DNA from 2 places in the Paenisporosarcina macmurdoensis genome. Region 2 is predicted to be linked to the other one. Evidence: a T-box and tRNA genes for the amino acid it is inferred to sense, from the RefSeq annotation. Region 2 holds a T-box; the other holds one or more tRNA genes.
What was found. The T-box of region 2 lies ahead of trpS (tryptophan--tRNA ligase). A T-box ahead of a tRNA ligase gene usually reads a tRNA of that ligase, here a tRNA-Trp.

Region 1 (8,436 bases), on a different contig from region 2:
TTCTCTTTCAAGTGTTGCAGCTATAACTGCACCTGCTTTAATCATTGTCGGAAGTTTAATGATCAGCGCTGTAAAGCATATTGATTGGGATACTTTCGATGAAGCGTTCCCAGCATTTATTGTCATTTTAACGATGCCATTAACATCAAGCATTGCGACGGGGATTGAACTGGGATTCATCTTATATCCATTGCTGAAGATATTTAAAGGCCAAGCACGTAACGTACATCCGTTACTATATATATTCGCTGTTCTTTTCTTATATCAACTATTATTTTTACCACATTGAAAAAAGACTGAGCCATTACGGCTTCAGTCTTTTTATTTTTTCATGAACGAAGTCTTTCTACAAAATGAATCATTGAACGATATTTGCCACATTTGTGGTTAGGAGAATATTTCTTTTTGAAATGAAGTAAGCTATACTTAAGTATGCTAGTTAATTCTCTCAAAAGGAGGCAACAATTATGAGCTTAATACTTATTCTTGGTGTCACTGTTGCATTCCTTGCTGCGATGTTCACGGCAGGATACGATGACAAACCAGGTGCATCTGAAAAAAAATAACCATGTAAAAGGGATTGCTACTAACTAGCAATCCCTTTTTTATTTTTCAATACATGTCTAATGATCCTTGCTGGTACTCAGCTTACTTCAAATTCGGATAATCTTGTTGACGAAGTGCTTCATAAATTAAAATGGCTGCTGTATTCGATAAGTTTAATGAACGCACATTGTCGTTCATTGGAATGCGTAAGCAACGGTCTTGATTGGCATCAATTAATTCACGAGGCAATCCAGATGTTTCTTTCCCAAAAACGAAAAAGGTATCTTTTTCTCTGTCACTATAGTCAAACGTTGTATGAGGCTTCGATCCATGCTTAGTTAGGAAGAAAAACTCTCCTAATGGATACTTAGCAAACAATTCATCTAACCCATCGTAATAATGGATATCAACGTGTTCCCAGTAATCCAGTCCGGCTCTCTTTAACATCTTATCGTCTGTCGAGAAACCAAGTGGGCGAATTAAATGAAGTTTTGTATCTGTTCCTGCACAAGAACGTGCAATGTTGCCTGTATTAGCAGGTATTAATGGTTGATAAAGTACTACGTGAATGCTCATTCTTCCACTTCCTTAATTTACGGTTTGAAACGCTAATCCTTTATGGATTTCTTCAACTACTTCAGTGTCTGTTTCTGTTTGTAATGCTTCATGAAGCGCTGATCTTCCTTCTTCGGTTCCAATCTTCCCAATCGCCCAAGCAGCTGTCCCACGAATTACTGGTCGCTCATCTTTGAACAGTAAGTCAATTAAATTAGGAATGGCACTTTCTTCTTTGAAATGTGCTAAAGCTAAAATGGCATTCCGTTGAATTGGTTTCTTTCCTCTCCATGATCCAGAAACATGTCCAAACTTTGTTTTAAATTCTTTGTTACTCATTTTCAACAATGGTAACAGCAAAGGCTTAGCAAGTTCCGGATCGGGTTGGAAATCGATTTGATGCATATTAAACTTGCCTTTATTTTTTGGACACACCGTCTGGCACGTATCGCAGCCATAAATACGATTTCCAATTTTAGTTCGGAACTCATCAGGCAAAGAAGTTTTTGTCTGTGTTAAGAATGCAATACATCGCTGTGCGTTCAATTGACCACCTTCAATTAAAGCGCCTGTCGGACAAACGTCTAAGCACAGTCGACAATCTCCACACTCATCTTCCATTGGTGTATCCGGTGCAAATGGAAGATTGGTAATAATTTCACCTAAATACACATAAGATCCGAACTCTGGAGTAATCACAGCACAATTTTTCGCGCTCCAGCCGATTCCTGCCCGCTGTGCAACAGCACGGTCAGATAACTCTCCTGTATCCACCATTGAGCGTGTTTTAGCATCAATGATATGTGAAGCAATAAACTGTTCTAATTTGGCTAAACGGTCTCGTAACACCGTATGATAGTCTGTTCCCCACGACGCGCGTGCAAAAATCCCTCTGCGCTCCCCTTTTTTTCCTTGCGGAGCGTTTTCCATACGTGACGGATAGGCAATTGCAATCGATATAATACTTTCTGCTTCATCCAACAACAGAGTTGGGGTCGTTCTTTTCTCGATATCTGGCTCTTCAAAACCAGATTGATACCCAAGCTCTTGTTGTCGCTTCAATCGGTTTTTCAACTCACGAAAAGGATCGGAAGAAGCAAAGCCGATTTTATCAATTCCGATTGAGTGTGCAAATGAAACGAGCTCTTGTTGAAACTGATTCACATTCATGATAACTTCTCCCTCCTTATGCTAAAATGATGAAAAATGATCTGTAGGTGAAAACATGAAAATTTCAATCGATCCATCCATCTTTCAAATCGATGAACGCATTAAAATAGGCATTAATCATTATACCAAATTTGTCGTGTCAGAATCTCCTCAAATGCTAAAAGGACGCATGCAATTATATCAAGAACACTTATTTTTTGATTTGCAGGACAAAGAATTGACAGATTATCCGGGAATTAAAGAATGGAGAGTCTTATGGAAGAAGTTTGGAGCGGACCCTGGTCGATATCGTCCATCCATGGAGGCAATGATGCGTCGTATTCGCAACCAGAATTATCTGCAACCATTAAACAGCGGTGTAGATTTAAATACCTTCTTTTCCTTACAATACGAAATTCCTGTTGGTCTATATGATGTATCTCAAATAGCAGGAGATAGTCACATTCGACTTGGTGATGCTGAAACCTCATATACAGGCATTAATGGACGTGATAATACGTTAAGTGGCATATTATGCGTTGAAGATACAGTAGGTCCATTTGGTAGCCCATTTGTCGATTCAATTCGCACCGTAGTTAATGAAACTACCGTTGAAGGGTTACAGATTTTCTTTTTACAACCTTCCACCACCATGGAAGATGCTGAAAAACTAATAAAGTCCGCCGGGAAAATGTTTGCGCAAGTAAATGGTGGAAGTTATTCAACTTTCCTTTTGGATAAAGAACATCCACAAGTGTCGATTGATTAATAGCTGCACATAAAAACCGCTTCGCGAGGAAGCGGTTTTTTTACTGTTGCTTTTGTTGTTCCATAACTGCTTCTAAGGCAGCATAAGTTGAACTATATGTTGGAATATCTCGTTCCAAAGCACCCATCGATATAGCAAGCTTTGGACTAATACCTACCAAAATACATTTTGCACCAATTAATTTTAAACAATCATACAGCTTTTGAATATAAAATTGAACTTCTTGATCAAAATCACTCAATCCACTTAAAGAGATTAAAACGTATTCAATTCGGTGAGCAGAGCATTCCAATAACACAGATGAAATAAGTAGGTCTGCTCGCTCTGCATCAAACTCTCCGATTAACGGCAATGCAATTGTATTTTTCCACACATGTAAAATAGGAAGTGAAAGTGCTTTAATCAACTTTTCTTTCTTTTTCTCTTCTTCTGATTTTGTGGTTACGTCCATTAGCATGACAACGTATCCTTCTATATCAGCTAAGTCATTTTTTATGGGTGTAACAACTATATCAGTTACGATACGATCACGAATCGTAATCCGTGTTCGGTGTGTGGTTTCTAAACTTCTCATTACTTGTTGTTGATGTACAGGGCGCTTATGAAAGAAGTCCATACTTAATCCAATAAAGGCTTCACTGTCCTGTAATTGAAATAACGGTGCAACCACTGATAACAATTCTGAGGCATTGCTATTCATCCATCTGATATGGAACTGTTTATCAGCGATGATAATATTTTCACCAATACTATTTAGCGCTTTTAACATTGAAATTTCGTTTGGTATTGATCCCACTTCACTCATTTTACTCATCCTATTCCTATAAACTAGTATCTATAGTATATACAAAATCTAGGTGAATGCCTAATCCATTTATTGTGGTGCAACCATACAAAAAGGATAACACCCTCAGAGTGTCATCCTTTTTATTTGAGATATACTTTGCTTACAGTCAATTAGAACAAGAATGGAATGAACCAAAAGAGATGCAGAATAATTACACCCGTGTAAATTACCACAACTATCCATAAAAGCAATAGAAGCTTCCTTCCAAACCTCAATAACCCTTTTTTATAAATGACATACCACAATAAACCACTTAGCAACAACTTAACAAAGAGAATAGACTCAGGCTGAAGTATACTAAGCATTGGATTAAGCTCTTCTATCTGAGAAGTTTTTAAACCTATGTAGGTTAGTACTCCATCCACTGCATTAAGAACCACAATGAGAAACGCCAAGACCGACAGAATTGCCCACCCCATGTTTTGGATTGAATCTATATATGGTATGCATTAAGAACGATTTTTAATCGATAGCCCTGAGAACTTTATTAATTCATAAGGAATCCATATCAATTATGAAACCATTAAGAAAAGGCAGAGAGTTAGAAGTTGGATACCTTCTAACTCCCTGCCTTTTGACATGTATTATTTATTCCCTTTTTTAACCCATTCCGCAACAGTGACAGTACGTTTTGCTTGGTGTTTAACCGCACCTTGAACATCTTCAACCATTTTACCTTCTTGGTTGACAGATACACTTGTCCCATAAGGATTACCACCAGCACTATACAATACAGGATCTGTATAACCAGGCGCCACCACAATCGCTCCCCAGTGGTACATAGTTGTATATAGCGCCAGTGTGGTCACCTCTTGTCCACCATGAGGGTTTTGTGCAGAAGTCATGGCACTCACCACTTTATTTGTTAACTTCCCATTAAACCACAGTCCTCCTGTAGTATCTAAGAAATTCTTCACTTGACCAGGCATATTCCCAAAGCGTGTAGGAACACTAAATATAATGGCATCTGCCCATTCCAAATCATCCAAAGTGACTTCAGGCACATTTTTCGTTTCCTCAATATTTGCTTTCCATGCTGGATTTGAATCAATGGCACTTTGCGGAGCAGTTTCCGGTACTTTCAATACTTTCACTTCAGCACCGTTTTCTTTCGCACCTTCCTCTGCCCATTTCGCTAATTGATAGTTAGTGCCTGTTGAACTGTAGTATATTACTGCTAATTTTACTTTTGACATCATTTTCATCTCCCTTGTTAGAATGAACAGTTTAGCGATAAATAAAGAATCTAGACGAATTAACATCAGTTCCTATTTCGTTATTCCCTTAAAAATTAGTTTTTATTCTATTTTTATCATCATAAGTATTAGTACACCATACTTACACCAATCCAAAAAACATGACTAGCAAATACTCCTAAATAACACACGTTGGCAAAACTAAGGAGATATGTAAACCCTCTTCCAAACAGTTGCAATGGATGTTGTAATATAAACGCTGTTAGAAAAGTGCTTAAATACAATTTAATCATGAGAATATTGAATGGATCTAATTCTGCCAATAACGGATTGGCTTCACTAATAATTAATAAAGATATACCTACATATGTTGCAATCCCATCCAAACTATTTAATAGTATTAACATCCATGCTGAGCTAATCATCTGATCACCTAATGCCTTTTTTGATAAAATTAGTGTGGTCATTATTCTGATCGCTTAAACAGCTATTGGGTAATGTCAAAATAGGAGGAATTCTGTTTAGATTTGGGCCAGTTGGTATATATTAAGCCGTTTATATAGTCATTAAGAGGTTATACTAAATACGTGAGGCTTGGGTTGATAAGCCATGGTATTTCTCACAAAAAAGTCTAAGCCTATGCTTAGACTTTTTTTATTTTAAAGAAAAAAAACGAAATCAAGAAGAATAAACCTATTCATTCAGAACAAGCTATTAGAAAATGGAGGTGAATTTCGTTGACTTCAAATAATACAAAGAATCAACAAAGACAAAATAAAAATATGAAGAAGGCAAAATTTGATCGTGAAGAATTTGGCTTTGGACACGATGTAAGTCCGGATGATTTAGATACGGTTGGTCAAAACAAAGCAGCCAAAAATAACACTAAGCGCGAACCCAATCACCCCGTAAATAATGATAAGAAATGATTCCCCGTAAATGTGCTTCTACTGAACAATGGCAGTTCCTCATAATATACAAAAAAAAGCAGTATCTACATTAAGTAGATACTGCTTTTCGAATGATACCCGAGGCCAGACTCGAACTGGCACGCCTTACGGCACCGCATTTTGAGTGCGGCGTGTCTGCCATTCCACCACTCGGGCAAATTATAATTACATGCAGACTAAAAACAAAAAAAGTATGGAGGCGGCAACCGGATTTGAACCGGTGATAAAGGTGTTGCAGACCTTTGCCTTACCACTTGGCTATGCCGCCAAAAAAAAAAATGGAGCGGAAGACGAGGTTCGAACTCGCGACCCCCACCTTGGCAAGGTGGTGTTCTACCACTGAACTACTTCCGCAACAATACTGGGGAACCTGGATTCGAACCAGGGCGTGACGGAATCAAAATCCGTTGCCTTACCGCTTGGCTATACCCCATTAATAATATGGGGCGAACGAGGGGAATTGAACCCCCGAGTGTCGGAATCACAATCCGATGCGTTAACCACTTCGCCACGCCCGCCATAATGTTATTAATAAAAGTTTGAATGCAAATCAGGAAAATGGGGCGACTGAAGGGAATTGAACCCTCGAATGTCGGAATCACAATCCGATGCGTTAACCACTTCGCCACAACCGCCATAAAGACAATAAAAATTGGCAGGGGCAGTAGGAGTCGAACCCACACTGGAGGTTTTGGAGACCTCAGTTCTACCTTTAAACTATGCCCCTAAAGTTGGTGGAGGGGGGCGGATTCGAACCGCCGAACCCGAAGGAACGGATTTACAGTCCGTCGTGTTTAGCCACTTCACTACCCCTCCAATTGAAGATGGTGCCGGCGAAAGGAGTCGAACCCTCGACCTACTGATTACAAGTCAGTTGCTCTACCAACTGAGCTACACCGGCATGGTGTTAAAAAATATAATGGTGGCTCAGGACGGAATCGAACCGCCGACACAAGGATTTTCAGTCCTTTGCTCTACCGACTGAGCTACTGAGCCACATTAGTTGAATTTGTACTAAGCTTTGAATCTCTTTGTCAGCTTCTTTCGTTCGGTTAGTCACGTACGTTAGTACGCTCCTTCACTTACTCATTTTGCTTCCTCGATCTTCTTTGCTTATTCCAATTCTAGATACTTCATAAAAAATGGCGGTCCCGACGGGAATCGAACCCGCGATCTCCTGCGTGACAGGCAGGCATGTTAACCGCTACACCACGGAACCATTTGGTTGCGGGGGCAGGATTTGAACCTGCGACCTTTGGGTTATGAGCCCAACGAGCTACCGTGCTGCTCCACCCCGCGATAATAATATTGTTATAAAAACTATAGATACTACGCTTATTACTTAATGGACATCTGCATCGGCTTTCGCCTGCTTCGATGTTAATCGCCATCTTCGTTTGGCGATTTGCTCCACCCTGCGATAATATAATTGTTATAAACACTCTCGCAATTTCTCTAGCGTGAGTAATGTCACTTTTTTGTTCATCGATTTTTGTCACTGTCGATGTTAATCATTTTAAGATTAATTGGTTGCGGGGGCAGGATTTGAACCTGCGACCTTTGGGTTATGAGCCCAACGAGCTACCGTGCTGCTCCACCCCGCGATAATATTATTGTTATAAACACTATGATACAACGCTTATGTCATTGTGGACATCTGCATCAGCTTCGCCTGCTTCGATGTTAATCGCCATCTTCGTTTGGCGATTTGCTCCACCCTCGCGATTTCTTTAGAGAGTTTCAATAGTGTAATGGTGGAGGATGACGGGCTCGAACCGCCGACCCTCTGCTTGTAAGGCAGATGCTCTCCCAGCTGAGCTAATCCTCCGTTAAAAAGAATGAAAAGCTACGCATTTCGTTGTCAATTCACTCATTCATGCAGTAACGTATTTTTGTACGCTTCTTCATTCATTCGATCGTTTCCTAGAACTACTTGCTTTTGATTCTTCTTACATACTGGTTAAAGTTACGTAAAAAGAAATTGGTGACCCCTACGGGATTCGAACCCGTGTTACCGCCGTGAAAGGGCGGTGTCTTAACCGCTTGACCAAGGGGCCATATATTATAGAAGAAAGTCTTTGGCGGAGAGCAAGGGATTTGAACCCTTGAGACAGTTTAACCCGCCTACACGAATTCCAATCGTGCTCCTTCGGCCACTCGGACAGCTCCCCAATATGGCTCCGAAGGTAGGACTCGAACCTACGACCAATCGATTAACAGTCGATTGCTCTACCACTGAGCTACTTCGGAATAATAATATAATGCCTGGCAACGTCCTACTCTCGCAGGGGGAGACCCCCAACTACCATCGGCGCTGAAGAACTTAACTTCCGTGTTCGGTATGGGAACGGGTGTGACCTCTTCGCATTCATCACCAGACTATTTGTTTTTAAAGACAAGATTTATTATAACAAGTCTGACGAG
Region 2 (8,436 bases):
CTTTTAGCTTTCGTACTTGTACTTGGTGCATGTAACGGTGAAGGCGACTCGACAGATGGAAAAGATTCACCAGCAAAAGATAAAGAAGAAGAAAAAAATGAAGAAGTAGTAGATACTGGAAGCTTCCCTTTAAATGTTGAAAATGAGGGAGAAGTAATTGAAGGAGGTACTTTAAAAGTAGCTCTAGTAAATGACTCACCTTTCCAAGGGATTTTCTCAACAGTTCTATATGAAGATGCATATGATGCAGATATTATGGACTTTGCTAGTAATACAATTTTTGAAACAGATGGTGACTTCTTATTAACTAACGATGGAATCGCTGGTATGGAAGTTGATCAAGATAATAATAAAGTAACAATTACTATCAAAGACGGCGTTAAATGGTCTGATGGTGAACCGCTTAAAATTGAAGACTTAGTACAACCTTACTTAATTATCGGTCATAAAGACTACACAGGAGTACGTTATGATGCTGATTTCCAAAACATCATAGGTGCTGTTGAATACCATGATGGAAAAGCTGATACAATCTCAGGTTTAAAGAAAGTGGATGAAAAGACTTTAGAAATTTCATTTACTAAATTATCTCCAGCTATTTTCAGTGGTGGTGATGGAATCTGGACTTCTGCTGAACCGAGCCATATTTTAAAAGATCTTCCAGTTGCAGATTTACTTGAGTCAGATGCAGTACGTAAAAACATCGTGACTTTAGGTGCATTCAAATTTGAAAAAATCGTACCAGGTGAATCAGTACAATTCGTGAAAAACGAAAACTACTGGAAAGGTGCTCCAAAACTTGATGGCGTATTATTAAAAACAGTTCCTTCAACTTCAATCTCTGTTGCATTACAAACAGGGGAATATCATATGACTGCTAACACTTTTAGCACGGACAAGTATTTAGAAATTAAAGATTTTGATAACATCACAGTTCTTGGTCGTAATGAACTTTACTACCAATACCTTGGTTTTAAACTTGGGAAATATGATGTAGAAAAAGAAGAAGTTGCAATGGATCCAAATGCTAAGATGAGCGATGTAAATCTTCGTCAAGCAATGGGCTATGCAATCGACGTTGAACAAGTTTCAGAAGTATATTACAACAACTTACGTGCACGTGCTACATCACTGATTCCACCAGTATTCCAATCATTCTACGACGATTCATTAGAAGGTTACACATATGACGTAGAAAAAGCTAATTCAATTTTGGATGAAGCTGGATATGAGGACGTTGATGGTGACGGGCTTCGTGAAAACAAAGATGGTAAACCACTTGAAATTAAATTCGCTACAATGTCTGGTAGTGATACTGCTGAAGACATCGCATCATTCTACATGCAAAACTGGAAAGATGTGGGCTTAAATGTAACACTTGCAACAGGTCGTACAATTGAATTCAATAGCTTCTACGATAAAATTGAAGCTGATGATCCTGAAGTAGATATGTTTATGGCAGCATGGGGTACAGGAACTAACCCATCTCCATCAGGTCTTTACTCAAAAACTGCACAATATAACTTCAGCCGTTACACTTCTGAGAAGTTAGAAGAGCTGTTAGCTGCTATCGACTCTCCAGAAGCTTTTGATGCTGAATACCGTGCAGGTAAATTCCGTGAATGGCAAGAATATATGTCTGAAAATGCACCAATCATTCCAACACAAACTCGTTTAGAATTACGCCCGATTAATAAAAGCGTAAAAAATTACGATATCGATTACGCTGGTGACTTTAATTGGAACCAAGTTGAATTAATTTCTGAAGATCCTGCTAAATCTTCTAAATAATTCGAAATAAAATAAAAACCCGTATTTATAGGAAACTATAAATACGGGTTTTTTATGTTGACATTGGATGATTTTAAAAGAGTATTCTAGTGAAGTAATTTTCCATGAATAAAAGAAAATGGGACTAACTTGACGTACTTATAAGGCTTGCTTCATATAGTAGTGTAAAAGGGTGCTTGTATTGATAAAATGGCTACTGTTTACAATCAGTTACATATTCATTGTCATGAGTCTGTTACAAATTCTATTGTACTTAAACTATTTATCGCTTGGCTATACATGGAAAAGCGTCTGGACATTTATATTCCAGACACCCGATTTTGCCATATTTCTTAGTTCGTTTTTTGTCTTAACATTTATCGTTTTCTACCCAAGCCCATCGCGTTCTCCATTTTTTTAAGCGTTTTTGACGCTACTGCTTGTGCTTTAAGAGCACCCTCATCCAAAATGGTATCTAACTCTTCTGAAGCTAACAATGCTTCATACCGTTCTTGGATGGGCTTTAAGTGTTCGATTACTGCATGTGCAACGGATGCTTTAAAATCTCCGTAACCTACGCCTTTATACTTCGCAACTAATGCTTCAATGGACTCTCCAGTGAGTGCAGCTTCAATTGTTAGTAAATTAGAAACGCCTGGTTTATTGTCTACATCATACGCAACGATTCCATCTGAATCTGTTACTGCACTTTTTATTTTTTTCTCGATTTCTTTTGGCGTATCTAATAAAGAAATCGTGGATTTTTTATTTGGATCTGATTTACTCATTTTTTTCAGTGGATCCTGAAGAGCTTTGATGCGAGCACCGTTTTTGGGTAAGCGAATTTCAGGAATCGTCAATACATCGTTATACCGTCTATTAAAACGTTCTGCTAAGTCCCGTGTTAATTCAACATGTTGTTTTTGGTCATCCCCTACAGGTACAATATCCGTTTGGTAAAGAATGATATCCGCAGCCATAAGTGGTGGGTAAGTAAGCAGGGATGCAGAAACACCGTCCTTACCAGAAGATTTATCTTTAAATTGAGTCATGCGTTCAAGTTCCCCAATATAAGCAATACACTGCATCATCCATCCAGCCTGAGCATGCGCAGGAACTTCAGATTGGATAAACAAGGTGGCTTTCTTAGGATCTATCCCTACAGCTAAGTAAAGGGCTGCTAAAGAGCGGATATTTTTACGAAGTTCTAGTCGATCTTGTGGAATTGTAATGGCATGCTGATCAACGATACAAAAAATACAATCATATTCGTCTTGCAATGTGGTGAATTGACGGAACGCTCCAATATAATTACCTAGTGTTACGGTTCCAGTAGGCTGTACGCCTGAAAAAATTTTCTTCATTCAATTTCCTCCTTTAAAATAAAAAAACACATCACTCTCCCTAGTAAAGGGACGAATGATGTGTGAATCCGTGGTACCACCCAGATTGCCATAGTTTCATGGCCTCTTTAACTTCGTAACGTGAAGGGACGTATTAGGCTACACCTATAAAAGGTTCGCGGAATATGCTCGGAAGTCCATTCTACTCGACGGGAAGATCTGTTTTCAGCATTCACAGACTCTCTAAACTACCCGTTCAAATGTACTACTCTTCGTCTTTGCATTTAGACTGTATTTTGCTTGTCATTATAATATAGAAGAAACTCAAAAATCAAGTGTTTTTTCTATACGAAATAAATAATCAATGCGATGGTCATACAAAGTAAAATGGACCCACCTAGTTGGAAGAATGGGACATATGGGAAATCTAATAATTCCGAAGGAGCTCTCATTGATTCTGCATCGACTAGGTTTCTTCTTTTGAATGTAAAAACTTTTCTCATACTCATTGTAAAAATATCGAAAAAACCATTTGATACTACATAAATTAGTAAGCCAATAAAAACGAACAATCCTCCGACAAAAAATGACACATTAATATAAGGAGTTAAACCCAATTCTCGGTAATACAGAAACATAACTGCAACAATCACTATTTGCAAAAATAAAAATATTAGCACTTTCTTTTTCACTTGTAACACCTCAATCCTTTTCACATTGTAGAAGAAAAGACAGAAAAAATCAAAATTTCGGTAAACGAATTAAATATTCACAATTAATAGAAAAGCCTTTTACCCCAACGTTTCTGTCATATAATTGTAATGTTTCTGTTACGTAAGTGTAAAAAATATTAAAAAAAAGCCTGTACAGATTTTTTAGAATATGTATAATAAAGATTGTACCAATTTTTCAGAAAATTCAAGGGGGTCAACTTAGTGAAGAAGAACAAGTTTTTTTGGCTGTTAAGCCTAATGTTAGTACTTAGCGTATTCTTAGCTGCTTGTGGCGAAGACGAAGCAACAGAGAAAGATAGTGGCAAGACGGATGAAAAAGATCCAGTTGCAACTGAACCAGAAGAAGTAGATGAGGATCAAATTCTTAATCTAGTAATGGGTGCTGAAATTCCAACAATGGATTCTGCACTAACAACAGATTCAGTTGGTTTTGACCTTTTAAACAATGTTAACGAAGGCTTATACCGTTTGAATGATGAAAATGTAGCAATCCCTGCAATCGCTGAAGGCGAGCCTACAGTTTCTGAAGACGGTTTAGTTTATACTTTCACAATCCGTGATTCAAAATGGTCTGACGGAACACCTGTAACTGCTGGAGATTTTGAATTCGCTTGGAAACGTGCGATGAATCCTGCAACTGCATCTGAATACGGTCCATACATGATGGGTGGCGTAATCAAAAACGCAACAGCAATTTCTGAAGCAAAAGCTGAATACACTGAGTTAGGTGTTAAAGCAATTGACGAAAAAACTCTTGAAGTAACATTAGAAAAACAAGTACCTTACTTCTTGTCTCTTATGTCTTTCGGAACTTTCTTACCACAAAATGAAGCTTTCGTTACTGAAAAAGGTGCTGAATATGCTACAAACTCAGATAACCTAATTTCTAACGGACCTTTCGTTCTTAAAGCTTGGGATGGAACGGGCTTATCTTGGCAGTTAGTTAAAAATGATCAGTACTGGGATGCAGAAACTGTAAAACTTACTGAAATTAACTATGACGTAGTAAAAGAAACAGCTACTGCAGTTAACTTGTACACAACTGGAGAAAAAGATCGTACTGGTCTTCCTGGGGAATATGCAATGCAATATGCAGCTGATCCTGATTTAGTAACAGAATTAGAAACAACGTTATTCTATTTTAAATACAACCAACAACGTAACGGTAAAGCTACACCACTTGCAAACGTTAATATTCGTGAAGCAATTACAAAAGCTTTCAACAAACAAGATTTAGTAGATGTAGTTTTAGCTAATGGTTCTGTACCAGCTAACTACTTAGTACCAAAAGCATTCGCTTTCAATGAAGCTGGAGAAGACTTCCGTGAAATCAACGGCGAAATGTCTGAATTCAATGCTGAAGAAGCAAAAGCTGCATGGGAAAAAGGTTTATCTGAGCTAGGTGTTACTGAAGTAACTTTAGAAATTCTAGGTGGAGACTCTGACCTTTCTAAAAAAATGGATGAGTACTTCAAATCTCAATTAGAGGGTAACCTTGAAGGACTAACAATTACACTTAAAGAAGTACCATTTAATGTTCGTTTAGATCTTGATACTGCTGGAGACTATGATATTGAAGTTGCTGGATGGGGACCAGATTTCCAAGATCCTTACACATTCATGAACTTGTTCTTGACTGATGGTCAAAATAATCACATGGCATATTCAAATCCTAAATTTGATGAGTTAGTAAATGCATCAGCTGGCGAATTAGCTATGGATCCTGCTGCTCGTTATGACGCAATGGCACAAGCTGAAAAACTTCTTATTGCAGAAGATTTCGCTATTGGACCAATCTATCAACGTGGTACTATGTCACTTGTAAAACCATATGTTAAGGGTGTTGTTTCTCACTCATTCGGTGGAGATTACAGCTACAAATGGGCTTACATCGAAGGTAAAGACGCTAAATAATCTATTACTTTCAATGATTTAAAATCTCATAGTAAGAGAGTATATGGACTCCAAAAGGACCATATACTCTCTTTTTAAATGAGATGCAATTAACGAAAAATTCCTTCTTTTCAAACTTTGATTTTGACAAACATTAGGTTAATCTGTTTAGATATAATAGATTGATAGACGTATACATTCATTTAGGAGGTGCAATGATGGCTAAGTATATTGTAAAACGCGTATTTTATATGTTTATAACTCTTTTCCTGATCGCGACAGCAACATTTTTCTTAATGAAAACGCTACCAGGTTCCCCTATAAGCTCCGCTTCGAAACTTACCCCTAATCAACTTGCGGTAGTAGAGGCAAAGTATGGTCTAGATCAACCACTCCCAGTTCAATACGGAAAATATATGTTGAACTTAGCGCAAGGAGATTTAGGAAATTCATTCCAATTTAAAGGTGCAAGTGTAACGGATTTAATTCTTAACCGTTTAGGCCCATCCTTTATATTAGGTGCACAAGGCTTAATTCTTGGTGTATCAATTGGAATAATGCTAGGAATGATTGCAGCTTTAAGGCAAAATTCCATTTGGGATTACGGTAGTACTTTTATCGCCATTCTCGGAATTTCCATCCCATCTTTCGTTTTTGCTTCATTTTTACAATATTGGTTTGCAGTAAAATGGGGAGTTCTTCCTGTTGCTCTATGGAATGACGGATGGAAGTCTAGTATTCTACCATCACTTGCATTAGCGATGGGACCACTTGCAACTGCTTCACGTTTTATTCGTACTGAAATGATTGAAGTATTAAGTTCAGATTACATAACATTAGCCAGATCAAAAGGCGCTACTGGATTTGAAGTTGCATTTAAACATGCATTCCGTAATGCGTTAATTCCTTTGGTTACAGTTATGGGACCATTAGCAGCAGGTCTACTAACAGGTTCACTTGTAATTGAGCAGATCTTTGCAATTCCAGGCATCGGTGAGCAATTCGTTAAAGCCATCATGGTAAACGACTTCTCTATCATTATGGGTACAACATTGTTCTTCTCTGTGTTCTTGGTATTTGTAATTTTATTAGTCGATATTCTTTACGGAGTAATTGACCCACGTATCCGTTTATCAGGAGGTAATAGTTAATGACACAGAATCTTGATAAGTTACCTATTGAGTCTTTTAAAAGAGTTACTATTGATAGCAGTCAGGCAGAAAAAATTTCTAAACCTAGTATGAGCTTCTGGCAAGATGCTTGGTTACGAATTCGAAAAAATAAGGCAGCAATCGTCAGTATGGTTATTTTGGTTTTAATCATTATTATGGCATTTGTTGGGCCGTTTTTAAGTCCTCATGAAGCTGATACACAAACGATTACTCATGCAAACTTACCGCCAAAAGTACAAGGTTTTGAGAATCTAGGATTCTTAGATGGAGTAGGAACGCTTGGTGGTAAAGAAGTTAACTTATATGAAATGAAAAAAGTAGATACGTATTATTGGTTTGGTACTGACGGTTTAGGCCGCGATTTGTTCTCGCGTTTGTGGGAAGGTACACAAATCTCATTATTCATCGCTTTCGTAGCGGCAGCAATTGATATGGTTATAGGTGTCATATACGGTGGTGTTTCGGCGTATTATGGTGGTCGTGTAGATGACATTATGCAACGTATTGTCGAAATTTTGTATGGTATACCGAACTTAGTTGTCGTAATTTTAATGATATTAGTAATGGATCCAGGTATTATGGCCATAATTATTGCCATTACGTTAACCGGTTGGATCGGAATGTCTCGTATCGTGCGTGGACAAGTACTTAAGTATAAAAATCAAGAATTCGTGTTAGCAGCTCGCACATTAGGTGCAAGCAACAACCGTATTATTGGTAAACATTTACTTCCTAATATTCTGGCGATTATCATTATTAATACGATGTTTACAATTCCAGGTGCTATTTTCTTCGAGGCGTTCTTAAGCTTTATCGGTCTTGGTTTACAACCACCAGCAGCTTCACTTGGAACGTTAATTAATGATGGATACAAATTGATGCAATTCCAACCACATATCCTGTTGTTCCCATCATTAGTAATAAGCTTACTGATGATTGCATTTAACTTACTTGGTGATGGATTGCGTGATGCACTTGATCCGAAAATGAAAGATTAAGAAGGAGGAAAGCGACTATGGAAAAAATCTTAGAAGTAAAAGACCTTCAGCTTTCCTTTCATACTTTTGCAGGTGAAGTGCAAGCCATCCGTGGTGTTAACTTCGATTTGCTTAAAGGGGAAACGTTAGCGATTGTTGGTGAATCTGGTTCAGGGAAATCAGTTACAACGAAAGCAATTATGCGTCTTTTACCAGAATCTAGTGCTGAATTTAAAAGCGGAGAAATCTTATTCAACGGAAAAGATTTAACGAAGCTTTCTGATAGAGAAATGCAAAAAATTCGTGGGAAAGACATTTCTATGATTTTCCAGGATCCTATGACTTCTCTAAACCCGACTATGACAATTGGTCGTCAAATAACGGAGCCATTGTTAAAACACCAAAAAGTAGGCAGAACAGAAGCGAAAAAAATCGCTGTTGATTTACTACGTATGGTTGGGATGCCTAAACCGGAATTACGTATTAAGCAATATCCACATCAATTCTCTGGTGGTCAACGTCAGCGTATCGTTATTGCGATTGCTTT

Region 1: it encodes a tRNA-Trp, which carries the amino acid that the T-box ahead of trpS (tryptophan--tRNA ligase) is inferred to sense. The anticodon was not compared.

Annotation. Positions count from the first base shown of each region.
Region 1 is NZ_JBHSRI010000009.1:144-8,579, reverse strand. It holds gene ACFPYN_RS07645 (NCS2 family permease) at 1-289, shown strand, start outside; gene trmL (tRNA (uridine(34)/cytosine(34)/5-carboxymethylaminomethyluridine(34)-2'-O)-methyltransferase TrmL) at 649-1,122, opposite strand; gene queG (tRNA epoxyqueuosine(34) reductase QueG) at 1,135-2,271, opposite strand; gene ACFPYN_RS07630 (B3/B4 domain-containing protein) at 2,327-3,019, shown strand; gene ACFPYN_RS07625 (STAS domain-containing protein) at 3,060-3,824, opposite strand; gene ACFPYN_RS07620 (DUF5658 family protein) at 3,977-4,285, opposite strand; gene wrbA (NAD(P)H:quinone oxidoreductase) at 4,451-5,062, opposite strand; gene ACFPYN_RS07610 (DUF5658 family protein) at 5,191-5,529, opposite strand; gene ACFPYN_RS07605 (hypothetical protein) at 5,800-5,991, shown strand; tRNA gene ACFPYN_RS07600 (tRNA-Leu) at 6,088-6,168, opposite strand; tRNA gene ACFPYN_RS07595 (tRNA-Cys) at 6,207-6,280, opposite strand; tRNA gene ACFPYN_RS07590 (tRNA-Gly) at 6,292-6,366, opposite strand; tRNA gene ACFPYN_RS07585 (tRNA-Gln) at 6,374-6,445, opposite strand; tRNA gene ACFPYN_RS07580 (tRNA-His) at 6,455-6,530, opposite strand; tRNA gene ACFPYN_RS07575 (tRNA-His) at 6,572-6,647, opposite strand; tRNA gene ACFPYN_RS07570 (tRNA-Trp) at 6,666-6,739, opposite strand; tRNA gene ACFPYN_RS07565 (tRNA-Tyr) at 6,745-6,828, opposite strand; tRNA gene ACFPYN_RS07560 (tRNA-Thr) at 6,838-6,913, opposite strand; tRNA gene ACFPYN_RS07555 (tRNA-Phe) at 6,933-7,008, opposite strand; tRNA gene ACFPYN_RS07550 (tRNA-Asp) at 7,156-7,231, opposite strand; tRNA gene ACFPYN_RS07545 (tRNA-Met) at 7,235-7,311, opposite strand; tRNA gene ACFPYN_RS07540 (tRNA-Met) at 7,540-7,616, opposite strand; tRNA gene ACFPYN_RS07535 (tRNA-Val) at 7,765-7,840, opposite strand; tRNA gene ACFPYN_RS07530 (tRNA-Glu) at 7,995-8,069, opposite strand; tRNA gene ACFPYN_RS07525 (tRNA-Ser) at 8,092-8,183, opposite strand; tRNA gene ACFPYN_RS07520 (tRNA-Asn) at 8,188-8,262, opposite strand; rRNA gene rrf (5S ribosomal RNA) at 8,276-8,391, opposite strand.
Region 2 is NZ_JBHSRI010000002.1:278,259-286,694, forward strand. It holds gene ACFPYN_RS01230 (oligopeptide ABC transporter substrate-binding protein) at 1-1,791, shown strand, start outside; gene trpS (tryptophan--tRNA ligase) at 2,148-3,134, opposite strand; T-box leader at 3,179-3,401, opposite strand; gene ACFPYN_RS01240 (DUF3899 domain-containing protein) at 3,458-3,805, opposite strand; gene ACFPYN_RS01245 (peptide ABC transporter substrate-binding protein) at 4,049-5,761, shown strand; gene opp3b (oligopeptide ABC transporter permease) at 5,959-6,891, shown strand; gene opp3C (oligopeptide ABC transporter permease) at 6,891-7,910, shown strand; gene ACFPYN_RS01260 (ABC transporter ATP-binding protein) at 7,928-8,436, shown strand, end outside.